2 linked regions of the Streptomonospora nanhaiensis genome follow. The protein of the gene in region 1 interacts with the protein of each later gene in a pairwise test. Links are inferred from orthologs where the notes say so. Each region holds a gene or a part of one and is shown on either strand. Other genes may lie near its edges. The genes, in order: eno and rpe.

Region 1 (11,654 bases):
CCGAGCTGGCGGTGAGCGAGCGCTGGTGGTCGGGCCCCGACCCCGCCGAGGGCGCCGCCGGTCCCGCCGGGCACGGCCACCGGCTGGCCGGGGAGGTCCGCTTCCTGCAGCCGGCGGTCTACGGCGCCCTGCGCCCCCTGCGCCTGGCACCCGGCGAGGTCCGCGCCCAGCGCGAGCTGGCCGGCGACGCCGAGATCCCGGTGCTGGCCGTGGTCGCCGACCGCCCGCTGCACCACCGCGAGCTGCACCAGGTCCGTGCGGCCGCCGCCGAGCTGGCCGGGTCCGGGCGCGCCGAGATCCTGGTGATCGTGGACGTCCCCGTCGAGAGCGCCGGGATCGCCCCGGTGGTGCTGGCCGCCGAACCGCTGCTGCCCGCGCCCGTCCGGTTCGTCGCGGCCACGCTGCCGCGCGGCTCGGCCGAGGGCGCGGGCGCGCTGCCGCCCGACCGCGCCGACCTGCTGCGCGCCCACGTCGCCCACGCCTACGGCGCCACGCTGGTGCTGGTCGCGGGCGCCTCGGGCGGCGCCTCGGGGGAGACCCTGTCCGGCGGGCCCGTCCCCGTGGTGCGCCCGGCCGAGTGGGCCTACGACACCGAGGCCGGGCAGTGGCGGCGGGCCGAGGAGGTCGCCCCCGCCCACGCGGCGCCCCTCCCCGACGCCGCCGAGGTCGAGGAGCTGCTGGCGCGCGGCCGGCCGCTGCCGTCGTGGTTCACCCCCGCCCGCGTGGCCGCCGAGCTGGCGCGGCTGCGCCCGCCGCGCACCGAGCGCGGGCTCACCGTGTTCTTCACCGGCCTGTCGGGTTCGGGCAAGTCCACGATCGCGCGGGGGGTGGCCGAGGGCATCCGCCGCTCCGGCCGTACGCTCAGCCTGCTCGACGGCGACGTGGTGCGCCGCCTGCTGTCGGCCGGGCTGACGTTCTCCCGCGCCGACCGCGACCTCAACATCCGGCGCATCGGCTACGTCGCCGCCGAGATCACCCGGCACGGCGGCGTGGCGGTGTGCGCGCCCATCGCCCCCTACGCCGCCACCCGCGCCGAGGTGCGGGCGATGGTCGAGGAGACCGGCGACTTCTTCCTGGTGCACGTGGCCACACCGCTGGAGGTGTGCGAGGCGCGCGACCGCAAGGGCCTCTACGCCAAGGCCCGCGCGGGCGAGATCCCCGAGTTCACCGGGATCTCCGACCCCTACGAGGAGCCCGCCGACGCCGACCTGGTGGTCACCACCGAGGACCGCACGGTGGAGGAGTCGGTGGCCGAGGTGCTGGCCGCGCTGCGCGCCGGCGGCTGGCTGCCCGCCGACCCCTCGTGACGCCCGGCGCCGCCGCACACCCCGCCCATCCACCCCACGACACCCGCAGCGAGCACAGGGAGCAGGGAGCACCGCCATGAGCGAGCCGAGCCCGACCGACCGCGAGGCCGCCGGGGGCCCGCCGCGCGGGCACCGGCTGCTGGAGCTGGTGCGGGTCATGGACACCCTGCGGCGCGACTGCCCGTGGGACGCCGCCCAGACCCACGAGTCGCTGGCCAAGTACCTCATCGAGGAGGCCTACGAGACCCTGGAGACCATCGAGGAGGGCGACTACGCCACGCTGCGCGAGGAGCTGGGCGACGTCCTGCTCCAGGTGGTCTTCCACTCCCGGGTCGCCGAGGAGCGCGGCGCCGACGGGTTCACGGTGGACGACGTCGCCGACGCGATCATCGACAAGCTCACCCGCCGCCACCCGCACGTCTTCGGCGGCCGGGAGGTGGCCGGCGCCGACGAGGTCCGCGCGAACTGGGAGACCATCAAGGCGGCCGAGCGCGCCGCCAAGGGCCAGCACGACGCCTCCATCCTGGAGGGCGTGCCCTTCGGCCAGCCCGCGGCGCTGCTGGCCTATGAGCTGCAGAAGCGGGCGGTGCGCAACGGCCTGCCCGAGGACCTGGTGGCCGACGACGGCGGCCCCGGCGGCGCCCTGTTCGCCGCGGTCGACGCCGAGCGCCGCCGCGAGGCCGACCCCGAGCTGGACCTGCGGTCGGCGGCGCGCCGGTTCGACGAGCGGGTGCGCGCGGCCGAGGCCCGGGCGCGCGCCGACGGCCGTGATCCCCGCGCGCTCACTCCCGAGCAGTGGCGCGGCTACTGGAGCTGAGCAGCCGCACGGCGCCGGTGTCGGCCTCGGCCGCCCCGGCCGGGGGCGCCGGCGTGCGGGGCCGGCGCGCGCTGTCGCTGATGCGCAGCCACAGCGCCACGATCATCCACGTCGAGACCAGCGAGGACCCGCCGGCGGCCAGGAACGGGGTGGTCATGCCGGTCAGCGGGATGAGCCGGGTGACCCCGCCCAGCACCACGAACGTCTGGAAGGCCAGCAGGAACGCGCACCCGGCGGCGGTGAGCTGGGAGATGGCGTCGCGGGCCGCCAGCGCGGCGGCGAACCCCCGCTGGGTGAGCATCGCCAGCAGCAGCACGACCGCCGACAGCCCGGCCAGGCCGTAGGCCTCGCCGATCGACACCAGGATGAGGTCGCTGTCGGCGGCGAAGATCCCGGCGGCGCGGCCGCCGCCGAACCCGATGCCCAGCAGCCCGCCGTCGGCCAGCGCGAACAGTCCCTGGACCAGTTGCCGGCTGCCGCCGACCGCGCGGTAGACCTCGGGGTCGAACGGGTCGATCCAGATGGTCACCCGCTGGCGCACGTGCCAGAAGATCAGCCACGCCGCCCACGCTCCGGCCAGGAACATGGCCAGGCCGATGCCCACCCAGGACTTGCGCCCGGTGGCGGCGTAGAGCATCGCCAGGAAGACGCTGAAGAGCACCAGCGAGGTGCCCAGGTCGCGGGTGGCCACCAGGATCAGGATGGCCGCCGCCCACGCCGAGGTCATCGGCCCCAGCACCCGCATGCGCGGCAGGCTGAAGACCTTCACCGGGCCCAGCCGCACCTGGCTGGCGGTCAGCGCCAGCACGTCGCGGTTGCGGCCCAGGTAGCCGGCCAGGAAGACGATCAGCAGCACCCGGGCGAACTCCGAGGGCTGCACCGTGTAGGTGTGGTCGCCGAACCCCAGCCAGCGGCGCGCCCCGAACACCTCGATGCCGACGAACGGCAGCACCGGCAGCAGGATCAGCGCCAGACCGGCGGCGGCGGTGAGGTAGGGGTAGCGGCGCAGCGGCAGCGGGCGGCGGACCAGCGCGAGGACCCCCACGAGCGCGGCCACGCCCACGGCGGTGAACAGCAGTTGGCGGTCGGCCTCGGCCGGGCCGGTGCCGTTGGCGGCGTGCAGCGCCCAGATGGCGGTGATGCCGATCCCGTTGAGCACGGTGGCCAGCGGCAGGATGAGCGGGTCGGCCCAGGACGCCAGCGAGCGCAGGACCACGTGGGCGGCCCCGGCCAGCGCGCCGAGGGTACCGGTGTAGAGCGCCAGGCGGTCGGGCAGGCGGCCCTCGACCTGGAGCCCGGCCAGCGCGAGCGCCAGCCCCGACACGCCGACGGCGGCGGCGATCAGCAGGAGTTCGAGGGCGCGGCGCCGCGCGGGCCGGGTGCCGGCGGGCCGCCGGGCGGCTGCGCGGGTCGCGGGTGTGGCCATTCCGCCTCGCCTTGGACGTCTGCGTTGGTGCCCCGCCCGGTGCCGTCAGGGCGGCGGCCCTGGTGAGCGGGGTGACGGGTGTGCGAGGGCGGATGATACGGGCGGGCCGCGGGGGCGCGTCCGACCGGTTGGCTTTCTGCCCTCTCAGGGCGGAAAGAAACCCGGTTGCCCGGTTTTGGCGGCGGCCGGTCGGGGTCAGTCGCGGGCGTCGGCCGCGGCGAAGTGCTCGGTGGCCGAGGCGGCGCAGTGGTTCTCGCGGCGTTCGGCCAGGTGGGCGCGGAGCGACCAGCCGACGGCGGCGGCCCACACCAGCGCCACGGCGGTGTAGACGGCGGCGACGGCGCCGGGGGAGCCGGTGAGGCCGGCGCTCTCCATGAGCACGCGGACGTTGGTGAAGACGATCAGCCCGCCCACGACCGAGCCGAGCATGCGGGCCGGCACGTGGCTGGCCAGCCAGGCGGCGACGGGCGCGGCCAGCAGGCCGCCGAGCAGCAGCACCGCCACCCAGGGGAGGTTGATGCCCTCCATGCCCAGGCCGATGGCGAACCCCGCGCTTCCGGCGACGACCACCGCCGACTCGGCCACGCTGACCGAGCCGATGACCTTGCGCGGCTCCAGCCGGCCGCTGGCCAGCAGCGCGGAGGTGCCCACGGGGCCCGAGCCGCCGCCGCCAGTGGAGTTGAGGAACCCGGCGAGCAGGCCCACCGGCGCCAGGAACGGGCTGCGCAGCGGGCGGTCGACGCGGGGGCGCGGCAGCGCCCGGAAAGTGAAGCGGGCCAGCAGGTAGACGCCCAGGACCACCAGGATGCCCGACATCAGCGGCGCCGCGGACTCGGTGGACAGCCGGCTGAGCAGCAGCGCGCCGACGAACGCGCCGATGGCGGCGGGCAGCGCGTAGCGCCACACCACGGCCCAGTCGACGTTGCCGAACCGCCAGTGGGCGAACCCCGACGCGATCTGGGAGCCCACCTGGGAGAGGTTGACGGTGGCCGACGCCACGGCCGGAGTGGTGCCCATGACCAGCAGGGACGTGGTGGTGGTGATGCCGTAGCCCATGCCCAGGCTGCCGTTGATGAGTTGCGCCAGAAGGCCGACGAACCCCAGGAGGACGAGGGTCTGCATAAGCGGCGGGCCTTCCTCATCCGGGTGTCATGGCGACTCCACCGTTTATACCTCTTTAGTAGGGATCCATGCCAATGAAACCGACAGAGATTGTGGGATAAGCGCCGCCGGCGCGCCGCCGCGTCGGCGCAGGTCCCGGCGGGTGAGGGGACCCGGAATGCCCGGTCGGCCGCCCTCCCGTCCCCGCCCGGGTGACGGCCGGTTGTGGACTAGACCAATTTCCGGTGGTGGGGGAAGACCCCGCGGCCCCGGGTCGCTAGGGTGGCGTTGGTGGGCGCCCGCGCCCCGGACCGGCGCAGCGGCGCCGCTCCCGCGCGGTCCGCGCCCATCGCCCACGCCCGCGGCGGTGCAAGGCGCGCGGGCGGAGCGCGCCGGGCGGGCGCCTTCGGCGCCCCCTCCGCGTCGCCGCTCCAGCCGGGAACGGACCCGAAACAAAGGAGTTGCAACGTTGTCGTCGATCGAGGCAGTGCAGGCGCGGGAGATCCTCGACTCCCGCGGTAACCCGACGGTCGAGGTCGAGGTCCTGCTCGACGACGGGACGACCGCGCGGGCGGCGGTCCCCAGCGGCGCGTCCACCGGCCAGTTCGAGGCGGTCGAGCTGCGCGACGGCGGCGACCGCTACGGCGGCAAGGGCGTCGAGAAGGCGGTGGCCGCCGTCAACGACGACATCGCCGACGAGCTGATCGGCTTCGCGCCCGAGGAGCAGCGGCTCATCGACCGCGCCCTCATCGAGCTGGACGGCACCCCCGACAAGTCCAAGATCGGGGCCAACGCCATCCTGGGCGCCTCGCTGGCCGTGGCCCACGCCGCCGCCGAGACCTCGGGGCTGCCGCTGTTCCGCTACATCGGCGGGCCCAACGCCCACGTGCTGCCGGTGCCGATGATGAACATCCTCAACGGCGGCGCCCACGCCGACACCAACGTCGACATCCAGGAGTTCATGATCGCCCCCGTGGGCGCCGCGAGCTTCCGCGAGGCCGTGCGCTGGGGCGCCGAGGTCTACCAGGCGCTCAAGTCGGTGCTCAAGGGCCACGGCCTGGCCACCGGCGTCGGCGACGAGGGCGGGTTCGCCCCCAACCTCGACAGCAACCGCGCCGCCCTGGACCTCATCATCGAGGCGATCCAGAAGGCCGGCTACACCCCCGGCCGCGACATCGCGCTCGCGCTCGACGTCGCCGCCACCGAGTTCTGCTCCGATGGCGTCTACAACTTCGAGGGCAAGTCGCGCAGCGCCGAGGAGATGGCCGCCTACTACACCGAGCTGGCCGACTCCTACCCGCTGGTCTCCATCGAGGACCCCCTCGACGAGGAGGACTGGGCCGGCTGGACCCAGCTCACCGCCACGCTGGGCTCGCGGCTGCAGATCGTCGGCGACGACCTGTTCGTGACCAACCCCGAGCGGCTGCGCCGCGGCATCGAGGAGGGCGCCGCCAACTCGCTGCTGGTCAAGGTCAACCAGATCGGCACGCTGACCGAGACCCTGGACGCGGTCTCCCTGGCCCAGCGCAGCGGCTACACCGCGATGATCTCGCACCGCTCCGGCGAGACCGAGGACACCACCATCGCCGACATCGCGGTGGCCACCAACGCCGGCCAGATCAAGACCGGCGCCCCGGCCCGCAGCGAGCGCGTCGCCAAGTACAACCAGCTGCTGCGCATCGAGGAGGAACTGGACGACGCCGCGCTCTACGCCGGCGTGTCGGCCTTCCCGCGGTTCCGCCCGCAGGACTAGCCTGTCCGGTTATGCCCGAGGTGCCAGAGCAGCCGAGGCGGCCCCGCCCGAAGAAGGCGCGGCCGCCGGCCTCCGGTGCCGCCGAACGCGCGGCGCGGCCGGGGCGCGAACCCGCCCCGGCCGCGCGCGGCAAGCGCGACACCGCCGCCCGCAAGGCCGCCGCACCGCGCCGCGGCGCGGCCGAGCCCGCGGCGGGCGGCGGCCGCCGCCCGCCGGGCAAGGGCGGCAGCGGCGGCGGATCCGGAGGCGGTAAATCCGGTAAGCCCGGCAAAAGCGGCGCGAGCGGCGGTGCGGGCACGCCCGGAGGCTCCGGAGGCGGCGCGCGCGGCGGCCGTCCCCGCCCCGCCCTCACCAGCCGCGCCGCGATCCTGGCGCTGGTGATCTGCGTCATCGCGCTGAGCCTGGCCTACCCGCTGCGCGAGTACCTGGCCCAGCGGGCGCGCATCGCCGAACTGCGCGAGGAGCAGGCGCGCGCCCAGCAGAGCGTCGAGCAGCTGCGGGAGCGCCGCGAGCAGCTCCAGGACCCCACCTTCATCGAGCGCGCGGCCCGCACCCGCCTGCACTACCAGTACCCCGGCGAGCGCGCCTACGTCGTGGTCTCCCAGGACGACGAGCAGGAGGAGCAGCAGGCCGAGGGCACCGGCGAGCCGTGGTTCACCCGCCTGTGGCTGTCGGTGCTGGAGGCCGACCGCCCCCAGGGCTCCGGCGGCGACCCCGGCGGGCGGCCCCGCTGATCCCGCGCCCCGCAGCGCGGCCGCCAAAGGCGCCCCCGGCGTGCGTGCCGCGCGGCGCCGGGCGACTAGGCTGAAACCGCGATGAACTCCGCCGAACCCGCCGCCGACACCCACGTCAGCGCCGCCGACACCGCCGCCGTCCACGCCCAGCTGGGCCGCCCGCCGCGGGGCCTGCGCGCCGTGGCCCACCGCTGCCCCTGCGGCCGACCCGACGTCGTGCGCACCGCGCCGCGTCTGGAGGACGGCACGCCGTTCCCCACGCTCTACTACCTCACCTGCCCGCGCGCGGCCTCGGCCATCGGCACGCTGGAGGCGAGCGGGACGATGCGCCGCATGCAGGAGCGCCTGGCCGAGGATCCCGACCTGAAGGCGGCCTACGAGCGGGCGCACCGCGACTACATCGCCGAGCGCGACGAGCAGACCCGCCGCGACGGCTCGGCGCCGCTGCCCGAGGGCATGCAGAGCGCGGGCGGCATGCCCGAACGCGTGAAGTGCCTGCACGCCCTGGTCGCGCACGAGCTGGCGCGGCCGGGGGCCAACCCCTTCGGCCGCGAGGCGCTGGAGGCGCTGGGCGCGTGGTGGGCCGAGGGGCCGTGCGTGCCCGAGGAGCCGGGCGCCGAGGGCGACGGGGACCACCGGGACCACCGGGACGACGACAGCGAGGGAGCCGCCACGTGAGCCCGCAGCAGCACGACGACCGGCCGCAGGGCGCCGACGACGGCCACACCGCCACGGTCGGCGCCATCGACTGCGGCACCAACTCCATCCGGCTGCTGGTCGCCGGGGTCGTGGGGCTCTCCGACGACGAGGTCCGGCTGGTCGACATCGACCGCCGCATGGAGGTCGTCCGCCTGGGCCAGGGCGTGGACCGCACCGGCGAGTTCGCCCCCGAGGCGCTGGAGCGTACCTTCGCCGCCCTGCGCGAGTACGCCAAGCTGATGCGCGACAGCGGTATCGAACCGGGGCCGGAGTCGGTGCGCATGGTCGCCACCAGCGCCACCCGCGACGCCGCCAACCGCGCCGAGTTCGTCGCGGGCGTGCGCGAGATCATCGGCGTGGAGCCCGAGGTCATCAGCGGCGAGGAGGAGGCGGAGCTGTCCTTCATCGGCGCCACCGCCGAACTGGAGGCGGGCGACGGCGCGGCCGGGACCGGGTTCACGCCGCCGTTCCTCGTCGTCGACATCGGCGGGGGCTCCACGGAGTTCGTCCTGGGCTGGGCCGATCCGGAGAACCCGCCCCAGGACGCGGGCGCGGTGCGGGTCTCGCGCTCGGTCGACATCGGCTGCGTGCGGCTGACCGAGCGGCACCTCACCGACGACCCGCCCACGGCCGAGCAGATCGCCGCCGCGACCGCCGACATCGACGCCGCGCTGGACGCCGCCGCCGAGGCGGTGCCGCTGGCCGAGGCCGGCACGCTGGTGTGCGTGGCCGGCACCGCCACCACCGTGGCGGGCATAGCGCTGGACCTGCCCGAGTACGACCCCGAGCGGATCCACCGCGCGTGGGTGCCGGCCGAGGACGCCCACCGCATCGCGCGGGAGCTGCTGGCCATGCCGCACGAGCGGCGGTCGGAGATCGGGGTCATGCACCCGGGCCGGGTGGACGTGATCGGCGCGGGCGCGCTGATCCTGTCGCGCGTGGTCGCGCGCACCGGCGCGGCCGGGTTCGTGGCCAGCGAGCAGGACATCCTCGACGGGATCGCGTGGGGGCTGTCGCTGGGCGGCGAGGAGTAGCGGACCGGAGCGGGACCCCCCGTGCGACCCTGGTCGCGCACCGGTTCGGCCGCGCGGCGCCGCGGGTGTGCGCGGGGCGCGCGCCCCTCCGGCGCGCCGCCGGCGCTCCCGCCCCACCGGGGCCTCTGGCCGATCGCACAGCCCCGCCCCCTGCCTGCGGCGTTGCGCTGTTCCCGGGCGGAGTCGAGGCCGGAGCCGGGTGAGACGTGTCACCCGGCGAGGACTACGTGAAAGCCTTCACAAGCACTCTGACCTGCGGAAACTCTGGTTTGAGCCGCCGTGGGATGGTCTAAACCTGTCCTTGGTGTCCCTTTCGTGTTACGAGGGGCTTGTGAAAGAATGCACAAGCGAGGGCGAGGAGAACCCTCCCGCTCTTGCCAAGGAAGGGCATTCTTTCCGCCGAACGCCGACGGGAACGTGCCGATCAACCAGAGACTTACCGATCTTGGCGCTCAAGGTCTGGGGCAACGGGATTCAAAGGTGGGTGCACGATGACCGAACACAGGAACTACCGCCTGGTACACGGCGGCGGCGATGAGTCGGAGATCCCGCACATTCTCATCGTCGGCGGCGGCTACCTCGGCATGTACACCGCGAAGCGGCTGGAGAAGAAGCTGGGGGCGGGCGAGGCCCGCATCACGGTCGTCGACCCCAACTCCTACATGACCTACCAGCCGTTCCTCCCGGAGATCGCGGCCGGCAGCATCTCCCCCCGCAACGTCGTCGTGCCCCTGCGCCACGTCTTCGACCGCGTCCGCGTCCTCACCGGCCGCGTGGTGCGCATCGACCACGCCAACCGCAGCGTCGACTTCGAGCCCACGGTCGGCGAACCGCGCGCCATCTCCTACGACTACATCGTCATGGCCGCCGGCGCCGTGTCCCGCACCCTGCCCATCCCCGGGCTGGCCGAGTGGGGTATCGGCATCAAGACGGTCGAAGAGGCCGCGTTCCTGCGCAACCACGTGCTGGACCAGCTCAACATCGCCGACTCCACCGACGACCCCGAGATCCGCCGCAAGGCGCTCAACTTCGTCTTCGTGGGCGGCGGGTTCGCCGGCGCCGAGGCGATCGCCGAGCTGGAGGACCTCGCCCGCGACGCCACGCGCATCTACCCCTCGATCGGCGTCGAGGACCTGCGCTTCTACCTCATCGAGGCCGCCGACCGCATCCTGCCCGAGGTCGGCCCCGACGTTGGCGAGCGGGTGCTCAACCAGCTCAAGCGGCGCGGGATCGACGTCCGGCTGTCGACCTTCCTGGAGTCGGCGGTCGACCAGCGCATCAAGCTCAGCGACGGTACCGAGTTCGACGCCGGCACGCTGGTGTGGACCGCCGGTGTCAAGCCCAGCCCGGTGGTGCAGGCGGGCGACCTGCCGCTCGGCCCCAAGGGGCACGTCGACACCAGCGAGTACCTCACCGTGAACGGCGTGGAGAACGCGTTCGCGGGCGGTGACAACGCCCAGGTGCCCGACGGCAACGGCGGCTTCTACCCGCCCAACGCCCAGAACGCCGTGCGCCAGGCCCCGGTGCTGGCGGACAACGTGATCGCGGCGCTGCGCGGCAAGCCGATGACGCCCTACCGGCACAAGAACCTGGGCGCGGTGGCCGGACTCGGCCTGCACAAGGGCGCGGCCCAGATGTTCGGCCGCGTCAAGCTGACCGGGCGGCTGGCGTGGTACGCGCACCGCGCCTACCACCTCTACGCGGTGCCGACCTTCAACCGCAAGGTGCGGGTGCTGGCGGACTGGACGATCGGGTTCTTCCTGCGCCGCGACTTCGCGGCCCTGCCCGACATGGACGCCCCGCGCCAGGCGTTCGAGAGCGCCAGCGGCCCGCAGGTCGAGAACGGCCGGCTGCTGCGCCGCGTGAGCTAGCCTCCGGCCTGAGCAGCGAAAACGGTCGGTCCCTACCCCGGGGACCGGCCGTTTCGTATGTTGACAGGCCGAAGCGGTGCGAAACCCGCTGAAACGTCGGGCGCCGGTATGATGGTGCCGCCCTCGTAGCCCAATGGTAGAGGCAGGCCCCCTAAAAGGGTCACAAGTGTCGGTTCGAGTCCGACCGGGGGCACCCCCACCGCATCCGGCGCGGTCGCGCCGCCCCCACAGCGCCGCCCCGCCCCGGCCCGGAGCCGTCGGCGCCCCGCGCTACGCTGGCGCCATGCCAGAGGCGGCCACGGCCCACACCCGGGCGTTCGAGGAGCAGCGGCCCCGCCTGTTCGCCATCGCCTACCGCATGCTCGGCTCCGTCGCCGAGGCCGAGGACGCCGTCCAGGACACCTACCTGCGCTGGGTGGGCGCCGATCACTGCCGGGTCGAGGTCCCCGCCGCCTGGCTCACCGCAGTCCTGGTGAACCTCTGCCGCACCCGCCTGACCTCCGCCCGCGCCGTGCGCGAGACCTACCCCGGCCCCTGGCTGCCCGAGCCCGTGGTGACCGCCGCGCCCGACACCGACCCCCAGGAGGCGGCGGTGCGCCGCGAGACGGTGTCGATGGCCGTGCTCGCGCTGCTGGAGCGGCTGACACCGGCCGAGCGCGCGGTCTTCGTGCTGCGCGAGGCGTTCGCCTACCCCCACCGCGAGATCGCCGCGGTGCTGGAGCTGTCGGAGGCCAACTCCCAGCAGCTCTACCACCGCGCGCGCTCGCGCATCGAGGCCGACCGGCCGCGCTTCAGCGTCACCGACGACCAGGCCCGCCGGACCGCCGAGGAGTTCCTGCGCGCGGCGCGCGAGGGCGACGTCGCCGCTTTGGAGCGGCTGCTGCACGCCGACGTGGTCGCCCAGTCCGACGG
Region 2 (11,771 bases), 1.5 Mb from region 1 along the record:
GGGCGCGGACGCGGCGGTGGTCGGGTCCTTGGCACACCATCCCCGGCGCGAGGCTGAAGGCTGATTCCAACGTGAGTGACCGTTCCCGTTCGCCCTACCGTTCGACGCGCCGCGGCACCGGCGGCGGCGGTGCCCGGAACGCGCCCCCGCAGCCCAAGGACCCCGCCCGCCGGGCCGCCTACGACGTCCTGCGGGCGGTGCACGACCGGGACGCCTACGCCAACCTGCTCCTGCCCGCCACGCTGCGCGAACGCGGAATCAGCGGGCGCGACGCCGCGCTGGCCACCGAGCTCACCTACGGCGCGCTGCGCCGCCAGGGCACCTACGACGCCGTGCTCGACGCCTGCGTCGACCGCTCGCTGAAGTCCGTGGACGCCGAGGTGCTGCCCGTGCTGCGGCTGGGCGCCCACCAACTGCTGTCCACCAACATCCCGCCGCACGCCGCCGTCAGCGCCACCGTCGACCTCGCCCGCCGCGTCATCGGCCACCACCGCAGCCGCTTCGCCAACGCGGTGCTGCGCAAGGTCGCCGCCCGCGACCTCGCCGCCTGGCTGGAGGTGGTGGCCCCCGACCGCGCCGCCGACCCCGTCGGACACCTCTCCGTCGTGCACAGCCACCCCCGCTGGATCGTCGAGGCACTGGCCGCCGCCCTGGGCGAGGACCCCGCGGCCGGACCCGCCGCGCTCGCCGAGACCGAGCGGCTGCTCGCCGCCCACAACGAGCGCCCCCAGGTCACGCTCGTCGCCAAACCCGGCCGCGCCTCGGTCGCCGACCTCGTGGCGGGCGGCGCCACCGCGGCCCGCTACTCGCCCCACGCCGCCTACCTGGCCGAAGGCGACCCCGCCGGCCTGCGCGAGGTCCGCCAGCGCCGCGCGGCCGTGCAGGACGAGGCCAGCCAGCTCGTGGCGCTGGCGCTGTCCCGGGTGCCCGTGGAGGGCCCCGACTCCCTGTGGCTGGACGCCTGCGCCGGCCCCGGCGGCAAGGCCGGCCTGCTGGCCGGGCTCGCGGGCCAGCGCGAGGCCCGGCTGCTGGCCGCCGAGATCCAGCCCGCCCGCGCCGGGCTCGTCGCCCAGGCGGTCGAGCGCTCGGTGCGCGACGCCGGGCGCGTCGTCGTGGCCGACTCCACCAGCCCGGCCTGGCGCGACGGCGCGTTCGACAGGGTCCTGGTCGACGCCCCCTGCACCGGCCTGGGCGCGCTGCGCCGCCGCCCCGAGTCGCGCTGGCGGCGCACCCCCGAGACCGCCGCCGGGCTCGCGCCCCTGCAGCGCGCCCTGCTGGACCGCGCCCTGGACGCCGCCCGCCCCGGCGGGGTGGTGGCCTACGTGACCTGCTCGCCGCACCTGCCCGAGACCACCGGGACCGTCGCGGCGGTGCTCGCCGACCGCGCCGACGCCGAGCCGCTGCGCGCCGCCGACCACCTGCCCGAGGTCTCCGGCGCCGCGGCCGGGCCCGACGGCGCCTACGCGCAGTTCTGGCCGCACCGCCACGGCACCGACGCCATGTTCCTGGCGCTGCTGCGCAAGCGCTGAGGCGGGCGGGCGGCCGGCGCGGGCCGCGCCCGCGCGCCCGCGACTAGACTCGGCGGCGTGGCAATCCAGATCTCACCCAGCATCCTCTCCGCCGACTTCGCCCGCCTCGCCGAGCAGGCCGAGGCGGTCGCCGGTTCCGCCGACTGGCTGCACGTCGACGTCATGGACAACCATTTCGTCCCCAACCTCACGTTGGGCCTGCCGGTCGTGGAGTCGCTGCTGAAGGCCGTCAGCGTCCCCCTGGACTGCCACCTGATGATCGAGGACCCCGACCGCTGGGCCCCCGCCTACGCCGAGGCCGGCGCGCAGAGCGTCACCATCCACGCCGAGGCCGCCGGCGCGCCCGTGCGCACCCTGCGCGAGATCCGCGCCCAGGGCGCCCGCGCCGGGCTGGCGCTGAACCCGGCCACCGCCCTGGACCCCTACGCCGACCTGATCGGCGAGGTCGACATGCTGCTGCTGATGACCGTCGAGCCCGGGTTCGGCGGGCAGCGGTTCCTCGACCTCGTGCTGCCCAAGATCCGCGCCGCCCGGCAGCTCATCTCGCGCACCGGCGGCTCGGTGTGGCTCCAGGTCGACGGCGGGGTCAGCCCCGAGACCGTGGAGCGCGCGGCCGCCGCCGGGGCCGACGTGTTCGTCGCCGGATCCGCCGTCTACGGCGCCGACGACCCCGCCGCGGCCGTCGACGCGCTGCGCGCCCAGGCCGAGAAGGCCGCCGCGCAGGCCGGGTAGCCGCCCTCCCGCACGCGGGCCGGTCGCCCGCGGGTGTTCGCGCGCGACGTTTGGGTGATCCGCCCCGCGCCGTCTACCATCGGCCCCTGACACCGGGTCTGGACGGCGGCGGGGTCGTTTGGGAGCCGCGCCGGCGGGCACGCTCCAGGCCCTCGACCTTCGCGAGGTGGCCATGGACGCGGTGTGGGACACGGAGATCGCCCTCGTGGCGTGGATCCAGGGCTGGGGCACCTGGCTGCTGGCGCCCATGGAGGCGGTCAGCCTGCTGGGCTCCCAGGCGCTGCTCGTGGTGTTCGTCCCGCTGCTGTTCTGGAGCGTCAGCGCCGGCCTGGGCGCCCGCACCTACCTCGTGGCGGCCGCCGGCGGCGTCGTCAACGGCCTGCTGAAGTTCGCCCTGCACGGCGCCCGCCCCGACTGGTACCACCACGGCGTGCGCTCGCTGGCGCCCTCCCACACCTTCGGCGCGCCCTCCGGCCACGCCCAGAACTCCCTGATGCTGTGGGGCTACCTCGCGCTGCGGCTGGCGCGCCGGTGGGCCTGGTACGCCGCCGCCGCGATCGTCCTGGCCGTCGCCCTCACCCGCCTCTACCTGGGCGCGCACTTCCTCACCGACATCCTGCTGGGGTGGCTGGTGGGCGCCGCCATGCTGTGGGCGGTCGCCCGCAACGAGGACGCCCTGCGCGCCTGGTGGCTGCGCCTGGGCCTGGCCGCGCAGGTCGTGCTGGCGCTGGCGGTGTCGGCCGGGCCGGTGCTGCTCGCCCAGGGCTGGGAGACCCTGGTGCACGCCGGGTGGAGCGCGCCCGAGGACTGGACCGGTGCCGTGCCGCGCGGCCTGGGCGACGGCTCGGTGGAGCACGTGGCCCGCGTCGCCGGCGGCCTGTTCGGCGGCCTGGCCGGGTTCTCCGTGCTCGCCGCGCGCGGCTGGTACAGCGCCGCGGGGCCGCTGGTCTCGCGGGTGGCGCGCTATGTGATCGGCCTCTCGGGAATCGTGCTGCTGCTGGTGGTGATGCGCGTCGCGCTGCCCGAGGCGGGCGGCGCGGCCGGCGCGGCCGTGGACTTCGCGTCCTTCGCGGTCGTGGCCCTGTGGAGCGCGCTGGGCGCGCCCGAACTGTTCGTGCTCACGGGACTGGCCCGCCGGCCCGCCCCCGAGCGCGCCGCCGAGGGACCCGCCGCGCGCCGGGAATGACCCCGCATGGCACACTGTTGCCAGAGACGTTGAGCAAACGCGTGCTCCGGGGTCGGTGCAAGTCCGAACCGGCGGTGACAGTCCGCGACCCGGCCGAATCCATCGGCCGGTTGAACCGGTGGAAATCCGGTACCGACGGTGAAAGTCCGGATGGGAGGCAGTGCGCGTGGGCTCGGCCGAGCCCGGCGCGCCGCTGACGCGCCCCGGCCCCGGCCGCCGCCCTCGACTCGGACCGGTCCGCCCGTCCGCATCCCCGGAGCCTTCGAGCAGGCGAAGGGGTGGGGTGGCAGGTGTTCACCGGGATTGTCGAAGAACTGGGCGAGGTCGCCGCGATCGAGCAGGCGGGCGACTCCCCAGGCGAGGCCGCGCGGATCACCGTCCGCGGGCCCGTTGTGACCTCCGACGCCGCGCACGGCGACTCCATCGCGGTCAACGGCGTGTGCCTGACCGTGGTCGACTCCGCCGACGGCGCGTTCCGCGCCGATGTGATGAAGGAGACCCTGGACCGCTCCAGCCTCGGCGCGCTCGTGCCGGGCTCGCCGGTCAACCTTGAGCGCGCCGCCAAGGTCTCCGACCGGCTGGGCGGCCACATCGTGCAGGGCCACGTCGACGGCACGGCCGAGGTCCTGGAGCGCGTCACCGGGTCACGCTCGGAGACCCTGCGCTTCTCACTGCCCGCCGAGCTCGCCCGCTACGTCGTCGAGAAGGGCTCCATCGCCGTCGACGGGGTCAGCCTCACCGTGGCCTCCGTGGGCGCCGACAACTTCACCGTCAGCCTCATCCCCACCACGCTCGACCTCACCACGCTGGGCCGCAAGGGCATCGGCGCGCCGGTGAACCTGGAGGTCGACGTCATCGCCAAGTACGTCGAGCGCCTGGTCGCCGCCGGCCGCGGGGCGGGCGCCTGATGGCCGGCCCCGCCGGCGCCGGGCGCGGACCCCGCGCCCCCGGCCGTCCCCGCCGGCCCGCCCCCGCCCCGCCCCCCGTGACCCACCGCACCGCAGGCCAAGGAGCAGCACACGCCATGACCAGCACCACCACCGAGCAGCCCGCCCCCTCCCGTGTCGGCGTCCTCGACGACATCACCGACGCGATCGCCGACATCGCCGCCGGGCGCCCGGTGGTCGTGGTGGACGACGAGGACCGCGAGAACGAGGGCGACCTCGTCTTCGCCGCCGAGGCCGCCACCCCCGAGCTGATGGCCTTCATGGTGCGCCACACCTCCGGGCTGGTCTGCGCGCCCATGCTGGGCGAGGACCTGGACCGCCTCCAGCTGCCGCTGATGACCACCGACAACCGCGAGGGCATGCGCACGGCCTACACGGTCACCGTCGACGCCGCCTCCGGTATCACCACCGGAATCTCCGCCGCCGACCGCGCCCGCACCGTCGCGCTGCTCGCCGACGCCGCCACCGGCCCCGCCGACCTCGTGCGGCCCGGCCACGTGCTGCCGCTGCGCTACCGCCCCGGCGGCGTGCTGGCCCGGCGCGGCCACACCGAGGCCTCGGTCGACCTCGCCCGCCTGGCCGGTATGCGCCCGGCGGCGGTCATCGCCGAGGTCGTCAACGACGACGGCACCATGGCGCGCCTGCCGCAGCTGCGCGCCTTCGCCGACGAGCACGGCCTGCGCGTGGTCTCCATCGAGCAGCTGGTGGCCCACCTCCAGCGCCTGGAGGCCCACGCCCCCCGGATCGCCGCCGACCCCGCCACCGGCCCCGTGGTGGAGCGCGTGGTCGAGACCCGGCTGCCCAACGCCCACGGCGAGTGGCGCGCGGTGGGCTACCGGGGCACCGCCGACGGCACCGAGTACGTCGCCCTGGTGTTCGGCGACCTCGGCGACGGTTCGGAGGTCCTGGCGCGGCTGCACTCGGAGTGCCTGACCGGGGACGCGTTCGGCTCCCACCGCTGCGACTGCGGCCCCCAGCTGGAGGCCGCCATGGCGGCCATCGCCGCCGAGGGCCGGGGCGTGCTGGTCTACCTGCGCGGCCACGAGGGGCGCGGGATCGGCCTGCTGCACAAGCTGCGCGCCTACCGGCTGCAGGACGGCGGCGCCGACACCGTCGACGCCAACCTGGAGCTGGGCCTGCCCGCCGACGCCCGCGACTTCACACCCGGCGCCCACATCCTGGCCGACCTGGGCGTCAGATCGGTGCGGCTGCTCAGCAACAACCCCGCCAAGACCGAGGGGCTGACCGCACACGGGATCGCGGTCGCCGAGCGGATCCCCATGCCCACCGCCGTCACCCCCGACAACCTGCGCTACCTGCAGACCAAGCGCGACCGGATGGGCCACGACCTGCCCGGGATCGCCGCCGCCACCTGACCCCGCCCGTGCGCGGCGCCGGCGCGACCCGCCCGGCCACCCGGCCACCCGGTCGCGCCGCGCCCGCACCGGCCCGGTCCCCGCCGTCACCGCCGCGCACGCGGCGCCCCAGCAAGGAAGCACGCACCCATGAGCGGAACAGGACGCCCCGCCGAGCACACCGTCGACGCCTCCGGGCTGCGCGTGGCCATCGTCGCCACCCGGTGGAACGCCGAGGTGGTGGAACCCATGGTCGAGCGCGCACGCGCGGCGCTCGCCCGCACCGGCGCGCACGAACCCGTTGTCGTGCGGGTGGCCGGCGCCGTGGAGATCCCGGTCGTCGCCCAGCAGCTCGCCCGCACCCACGACGCCGTCGTGGCTCTGGGCGCGGTCATCCGCGGCGGCACCCCGCACTTCGACTACGTCTGCCAGTCGGTCACCCACGGCCTGACCGAGGCCGCGCTGCGGGAGTCCACCCCCATCGGCAACGGAGTGCTCACCTGTGATACCCAGGAGCAGGCGCGCGACCGCGCCGGCCTGCCCGGCAGCCACGAGGACAAGGGCTGGGAGGCCGCGATCGCGGCCGTGGACACCGCCGTGGTGCTGCGCGGCCTGCGCGAGGGCGCGGCCGCACCCGCGGCGGGCTAGTCGGCGCGCCGCCACCCCGTTGCACACCGAGGAGAAGGGCGCCGCGTGCGGCCTGGAGACGCGAAAGAAGACGACATGGTGGACGACGCCGCCGCCGAGGTGCCCGCTCCGGCCCTGCCGGTGACCTGGCGGCCCCGCAACATGCGGATCGTCGGCTACGGACTCGCGGCGGTGATCATGGTGACCATGGTGCTGCTGGCGGTCGTGCTGCCGCCGGACTGGCGGCTGGCCGACCGGCTGGGCCTGGTCGCGCTGGGCCTGGTCGGCGTCGGGGTGATGCACCTGCTCGCCCGGCCCCGCCTCACCGCCACCGAGACCCGGGTCACCGTGGTCAACAGCATCCGCACCCACGTGCTGGAGTGGCCCGAGATCGTGGACGCCCGCATGCCGGTGGGCGAGCCCTGGCCCACCATCGACCTCGCCGACGGCTCCACCCTCGCCGTGATGGGCATCCAGAGCAACGACGGCGACCTGGCGCGGACCAACCTCGCCCGGTTCCAGGCGCTGCTGCGCAACCGGGGCGAGGCCCAGGAGCCGCCGCGCCCGGCGTGAGGCGCGGCCGTGCGGCGCGCGCCCTCCCCGGCCGCCCGCCCGCCCGCGGCGACGACCACGTGCCCCCGGTTCGCCATCGGCCGGTTCGCCGACGGCGCCCCGGGCGGTCGCCGCCGTGGTGCTGTTCCTCACGCCGGGGGCGGGGCCGGTGCTGTGGGCCGGGCTCCGGGGACCGCGCCGACACGGCCGCCCGAGACGCGGGAAAATCAGTTGAACACGGAGCGCCACCGCTGCGTCATAAAGGTATGGACACCGAGATCCGGCGCACCGAGCGCACGCGACAGGGGTCGTCCCGCCGTCGGCGCCCCCGCATCACCGTTGTCGCCGCCCTGATCTGGGCGGCCGTCCTGGGCCTCGTCATCGTCGACCTCATCGGGCTGCTGTCCGCCTGACCCCCGCCTTCCGCGCGGCGGCCGCACCGCGGCGGCCGCCGCGCCGGGCGGGAGGGAGCAGGCGGGTCGGAAAAGCGCCTGTGGACACCGCTGTGCGCGCGCCTTCAACCAACTAGCCTGGCCACCAAGGAACGAGGGGGGAGGCCGGGCCCATGGCGCGCACGATTGCCGCCGGCGGTGCCGCGCACGCGGCCGCCGCCGACCGCCCCGCTGCCCCGCTCCGTCCGGTCCAGCGCCGCGAGGGCGCCGAACCCGCCCCGGCCCACCGGGAGCGCCCGCGCCGACCGCGCCCGCGCGCCGCCCACGGCTTCGTGTCCGGGCCCGTCCCGGAGACGCCGGAACCACCCGCCACCGCCGCCTCCGGCGGGCGGGTCCTGGAAAGGAGTGCCCGTGCGTGACATCCGCACGGCCGTCGCCGAACTGTACGCCTCGGGCGACACCTTCGCCCTGGCGACCGTCATCGACACCTACCGCAGCTCCCCGCGCGAACCCGGCGCGGCCATGGCCGTCAGCGCCACCGGCGAGGTCGCCGGCAGCGTGTCCGGCGGCTGCGTCGAGGGGGCCGTCTACGAACTCGCCCAGGAGGTCATGGCCGAGGGCCGCGCCCAAAGAGCCACCTACGGCGTCAGCGACGACGACGCCTTCGCGGTCGGCCTGACCTGCGGCGGAACCCTGCACGTCCTGGTCGAGCCCGTCGACCCCGCCCGCCACCCGCACCTGGGCGGGGTCATCGCCGACATCGAGGCGCACCGCCCGGTGGCCGTGGCCACGGTCGCGGGCGGCCCCGGGCGCCTGGGCGCCCGCCGCGTCATCTGGCCCGACCGCGCCGAGGGCGACCTCGGCGGCAGCCGCCTGGAGGCCGCCGTCGACGACGACGCCCGCGGCATGCTCGCCCAGGGCAGCACCGGGATCCTGCGCTACGGCGCCCAGGGCGAGCGGCGCGGCGACGACCTGGAGGTGTTCGTCCAGTCCTTCGCGCCCGCGCCCCGCATGCTCGTCTTCGGCGCCATCGACTTCGCGGCGGCCGTCACCGAGATCGGCGCCTACCTGGGCTACCGCGTGACCGTGTGCGACGCCCGCCCGGTCTTCGCCACCGCCAAGCGGTTCCCCAAGGCCGACGAGGTCGTCGTGAAGTGGCCGCACGTCTTCCTCGCCGAGATCGAGGCGCAGATCGACGAGCGCACCGCCATCTGCGTCCTCACCCACGACCCCAAGTTCGACGTCCCGGTGCTGGAGGTCGCCCTGCGCACCCCGGCCGGCTACATCGGCGCCATGGGCAGCCGCCGCACCCACGACGACCGCCTCGCCCGGCTGCGCGAGGCCGGAATCCCCGAGGACCGGCTGGCCCGCCTGCGCTCGCCGATCGGGCTGGACCTCGGCGCCCGCACTCCCGAGGAGACCGCGGTCTCCATCGCCGCCGAACTCATCCAGACCCGCTGGGGCGGCAGCGGCCGCCCCCTGTCGGCCACCGAGGGGCGCATCCACATCGACCCGCTCGCGGCCGCGCCCGGCGGCGGCCCCGCGGCCGCGCCCGCGCGCCGACCCGCGGGCACCCGCTGAGGGGCGTCGCGTCGGCGCCGCGCACGGGTCAGGGCCCGTGCGCGGCGCCGCCCCCGGCGGCGACACCCCCGGCCGCGGGGGCGCACGCGGCCGGAACCGGTCAGCCTGTCCCGGTAACGGCGTCGATCGTTCGCCCAGAACCTCCCGGAGTCACCGGATTTCGGCCCGCAGCCTGGGCAAGCGAGCCCGAAGACCGCGTCCCCGGCGGCAGCGGGCGTGGCATCATCACGTCATGACCACACGCGAGCAGAGCATGAACGGCACCGACGACACGTCGATCGCCGGGCTGTTGCTGGCCGCGGGGGAGGGGAGTCGGCTGGGCCGGCCCAAGGCGCTGATCGAGGTGGCCGGGGAGCGGTTGGTCGACCGTGGGGTGCGGCTCCTGCGCGAAGCGGGATGCGCACCGGTCTACGTCGTGACGGGTGCCGCCGAGGTGGAGGTCGAGCACGCCACCCCGGTGCACAACCCGGACTGGGACTCGGGCATGGGGTCCTCGCTGCGCACCGGACTGGACGCCATGCCCGAGGAGGTCGACGCCGTCGTCGTGGCACTGGCCGACCAGCCGCTGGTGACCTCGGCGGCGGTGCGCCGGCTGCTCGACGCCTACGGCGACGGCGCCCGTGCGGCCGTCGCCACCTACTCGGGCAACCTGCGCAACCCGGTCCTGCTGGGCCGCGAGCACTGGCCGAGCGTGCACGCCCTCGCCGAGGGCGATGTCGGCGCCCGGCCGTTCCTGCGGGCCTACTCCCACCTGGTGACCACGGTCCCCTGCGACGACGTCGCGAGCCCCGACGACATCGACACCCCCGAAGACCTCGCCCGGCTGAGCCACTCCCTCGACGCGCCGCACGCGGCACCGCCGCAGCCGGGCTGACCCCTCGTCCCCGTGTTTCGGGCGTGCCCAAATCCCGCCGCGCCCGCGACTCCGCCATCGACCGCCGCCCATCCCGGCCGCCCCGGGCGGGGCGGTCCCGGTCCGCGAGGCCGGGACCTACACCTCGCCCGGGTCCACCGCGCAGATGCCGAACCGCGACCGCACGGCCGCGGCCCCCGGCTCCAGCACCAGCAGGTCCGTCCCCGAGTTGAACGCGTCCGGCGGGCAGGTCATGGGCTCCACCGCGAACGCGCTGCGCGCCAGGCCGCCGGGCAGCCCCTCGGCGCTGAACACCTGGAGCCAGCCGTAGGAGCGGTCGGCCCAGACCCCCACGGCGCGGCCGCCCGCGGCCAGGACCGTCCACGCCCGCCCTTCGGCATCGCGCTCCAGATCGGTGAACGCGGTGTCGAAGGCGGTCGTGCCGATGCGCCGGGGCGTGCGGAAGTCGTGCTCGGTGCCGGCGACCGGTTCGGGCGGGCCGTCGGGCAGCAGGCGGCCGTCGACCGGCAAGCGCTTACCTGCCGGCAGGCGCAGCACCGCGTCGTCCAGCGGCAGCGGCACCCGCAGGTAGGGGTGGGCGCCCACGCCGTAGGGGGCCGCGCCGTCGCCGGTGTTGCGCGCCTCGACCGCGACCTCCAGCCCGCCCGCGGCGTCCAGCGCGTAGGTGACACTCAGCTCCAGCCGGAACGGGTAGCCCGGGGCGCCGTCGATCAGGTGGGTCAGCGTCGTGCGGTCGCCGGCGATCTCCACCGGCAGCCACGGCACCGCGTGCACCAGTCCGTGCAGCGCCGTGCCGCGCTCGGGCTCGGTGACCTCCAGCCGGTGCTCCAGCCCGCCGAAGCGGTAGCGGCCGTCGGCGATCCGGTTGGGCCAGGGCGCCAGCAGTTGCCCCTGGTAGGAGGCGGGGGCCTGCTCCGGCGGGTACCCCCACACCAGGTCCCGGCCCTCGTGCGTCAGGCCGCACAGCGCCGCTCCGCGGCGGCTGACGACGGCCCGGTAGCCGCCCGCCGCCAACTCGATCGCATCGCCCACCGCAGACCGCCTCTCCGCTCCGTTGTCGATCCCGGGCGATCATAGTCCCCCCGCCGACGCTGGCACCCGGCGCCGCGCCCGCGCGGCGCGCCCGGCCCGGCGCGGGGGCGGGGTCAGCCGAAGACGTTGTAGAGCGGGATGAGCACGCCGGCCGCCAGGGTCAGCAGGCCCGTGGACAGCGCCACGATGAGCATCAGCACCGACCCTGCCGCCGCCAGGCGGTAGGCCATCAGCCGGGTCCGGGCGCGCGCCTTGCCCGCCGCCGTGCGGCCCAGGACCAGCAGCACCGCGGCCAGCACCACCGGCGGCCACCACTGCTCCGCCACGGCCCCGGGCAGCAGGCCCACCACGGCGCCGGCGGCGTCGGCCACCGCCGAGACCAGCGGCAGCCCGGTGAACTCCACCATGCCCTCGTAGGCGCCCGCGAACGGGCCGCCGGGGTCGGGGTAGAAGCCGTCGGCGCGCAGCGCCCGGCCCAGCCCGTCGACCAGCCCCGCCGCGGCGGCCGGGTAGGCGAAGCGGCGGGCGCGCCCCGCGCCCATGGCGCGCTCGATCTGCTGCATGCCCCGGTCCACCCGGCGCCGCTCGGTCTCCTCGCGGCGGCGGGCGCGGGCGCGGTCGGCCTCGCTCAGCGGCGCCCCGTAGGGCCCGGCCCCCCACGGGCCGGGCGGTGCGCCGGGCCTGGTGGCATCGTGCGGTCCGGGCACCCCGGCGTTGAGCCGCTCGCGCACCCGCTCCCAGCGGTCGGCCGCCGCGCCCGACACCGCGGCCCAGCGGTCGCGGCGCCGCGAGCGGCTGTCCTGCCGGTCGCGCTCGCGCTGGACCTCGCCCATCCGCACCGCGACCGGGAGCAGCAGGTTGGCCGTCACCAGCGCCGCGTGGGTGGCGGTCTCGGTGGAGCGGCGGCCCAGCCCGGTGTCGCGCTGCTCGCGCCACCAGTCCACCAGCGGCGCGGGGCTGCGGT

The links.
Region 2: the proteins of eno (region 1) and rpe interact in binary tests that used the Escherichia coli proteins (3 or more experiments, as listed by UniProt). The link is inferred for Streptomonospora nanhaiensis from one-to-one orthologs.

What each region holds. Positions count from the first base shown.
Region 1 is NZ_JACCFO010000001.1:2,765,685-2,777,338, reverse strand. What follows is about bases 4,382-7,262. They hold eno (phosphopyruvate hydratase), read left to right. Parts: upstream 4,382-5,120; coding sequence 5,121-6,404; downstream 6,405-7,262. Other genes in these bases: HNR12_RS11865 (DUF501 domain-containing protein), read left to right, coding at 7,220-7,262; HNR12_RS29515 (septum formation initiator family protein), read left to right, coding at 6,416-7,138; HNR12_RS11880 (sulfite exporter TauE/SafE family protein), read right to left, coding at 4,382-4,672. In the rest of the region: cysC (adenylyl-sulfate kinase), read left to right, coding at 1-1,307; mazG (nucleoside triphosphate pyrophosphohydrolase), read left to right, coding at 1,384-2,124; HNR12_RS11885 (FtsW/RodA/SpoVE family cell cycle protein), read right to left, coding at 2,090-3,550; more of HNR12_RS11880, read right to left, coding at 3,746-4,381; more of HNR12_RS11865, read left to right, coding at 7,263-7,816; HNR12_RS11860 (Ppx/GppA phosphatase family protein), read left to right, coding at 7,813-8,871; HNR12_RS11855 (NAD(P)/FAD-dependent oxidoreductase), read left to right, coding at 9,363-10,742; HNR12_RS11845 (RNA polymerase sigma-70 factor), read left to right, coding at 11,026-11,654. UniProt on the Escherichia coli protein: Catalyzes the reversible conversion of 2-phosphoglycerate (2-PG) into phosphoenolpyruvate (PEP). It is essential for the degradation of carbohydrates via glycolysis.
Region 2 is NZ_JACCFO010000001.1:1,297,915-1,309,685, reverse strand. The notes cover bases 426-3,423. They hold rpe (ribulose-phosphate 3-epimerase), read left to right. Parts: upstream 426-1,586; coding sequence 1,587-2,261; downstream 2,262-3,423. Other genes in these bases: HNR12_RS05660 (phosphatase PAP2 family protein), read left to right, coding at 2,380-3,423; HNR12_RS05670 (transcription antitermination factor NusB), read left to right, coding at 426-1,529. In the rest of the region: more of HNR12_RS05670, read left to right, coding at 72-425; more of HNR12_RS05660, read left to right, coding at 3,424-3,447; HNR12_RS05655 (riboflavin synthase), read left to right, coding at 3,738-4,355; HNR12_RS05650 (bifunctional 3,4-dihydroxy-2-butanone-4-phosphate synthase/GTP cyclohydrolase II), read left to right, coding at 4,472-5,770; ribH (6,7-dimethyl-8-ribityllumazine synthase), read left to right, coding at 5,900-6,397; HNR12_RS05640 (PH domain-containing protein), read left to right, coding at 6,473-6,949; HNR12_RS05635 (hypothetical protein), read left to right, coding at 7,195-7,341; HNR12_RS05630 (XdhC family protein), read left to right, coding at 7,732-8,901; HNR12_RS05625 (nucleotidyltransferase family protein), read left to right, coding at 9,134-9,775; HNR12_RS05620 (aldose epimerase family protein), read right to left, coding at 9,893-10,807; HNR12_RS05615 (protein kinase domain-containing protein), read right to left, coding at 10,921-11,771. UniProt on the Escherichia coli protein: Catalyzes the reversible epimerization of D-ribulose 5-phosphate to D-xylulose 5-phosphate.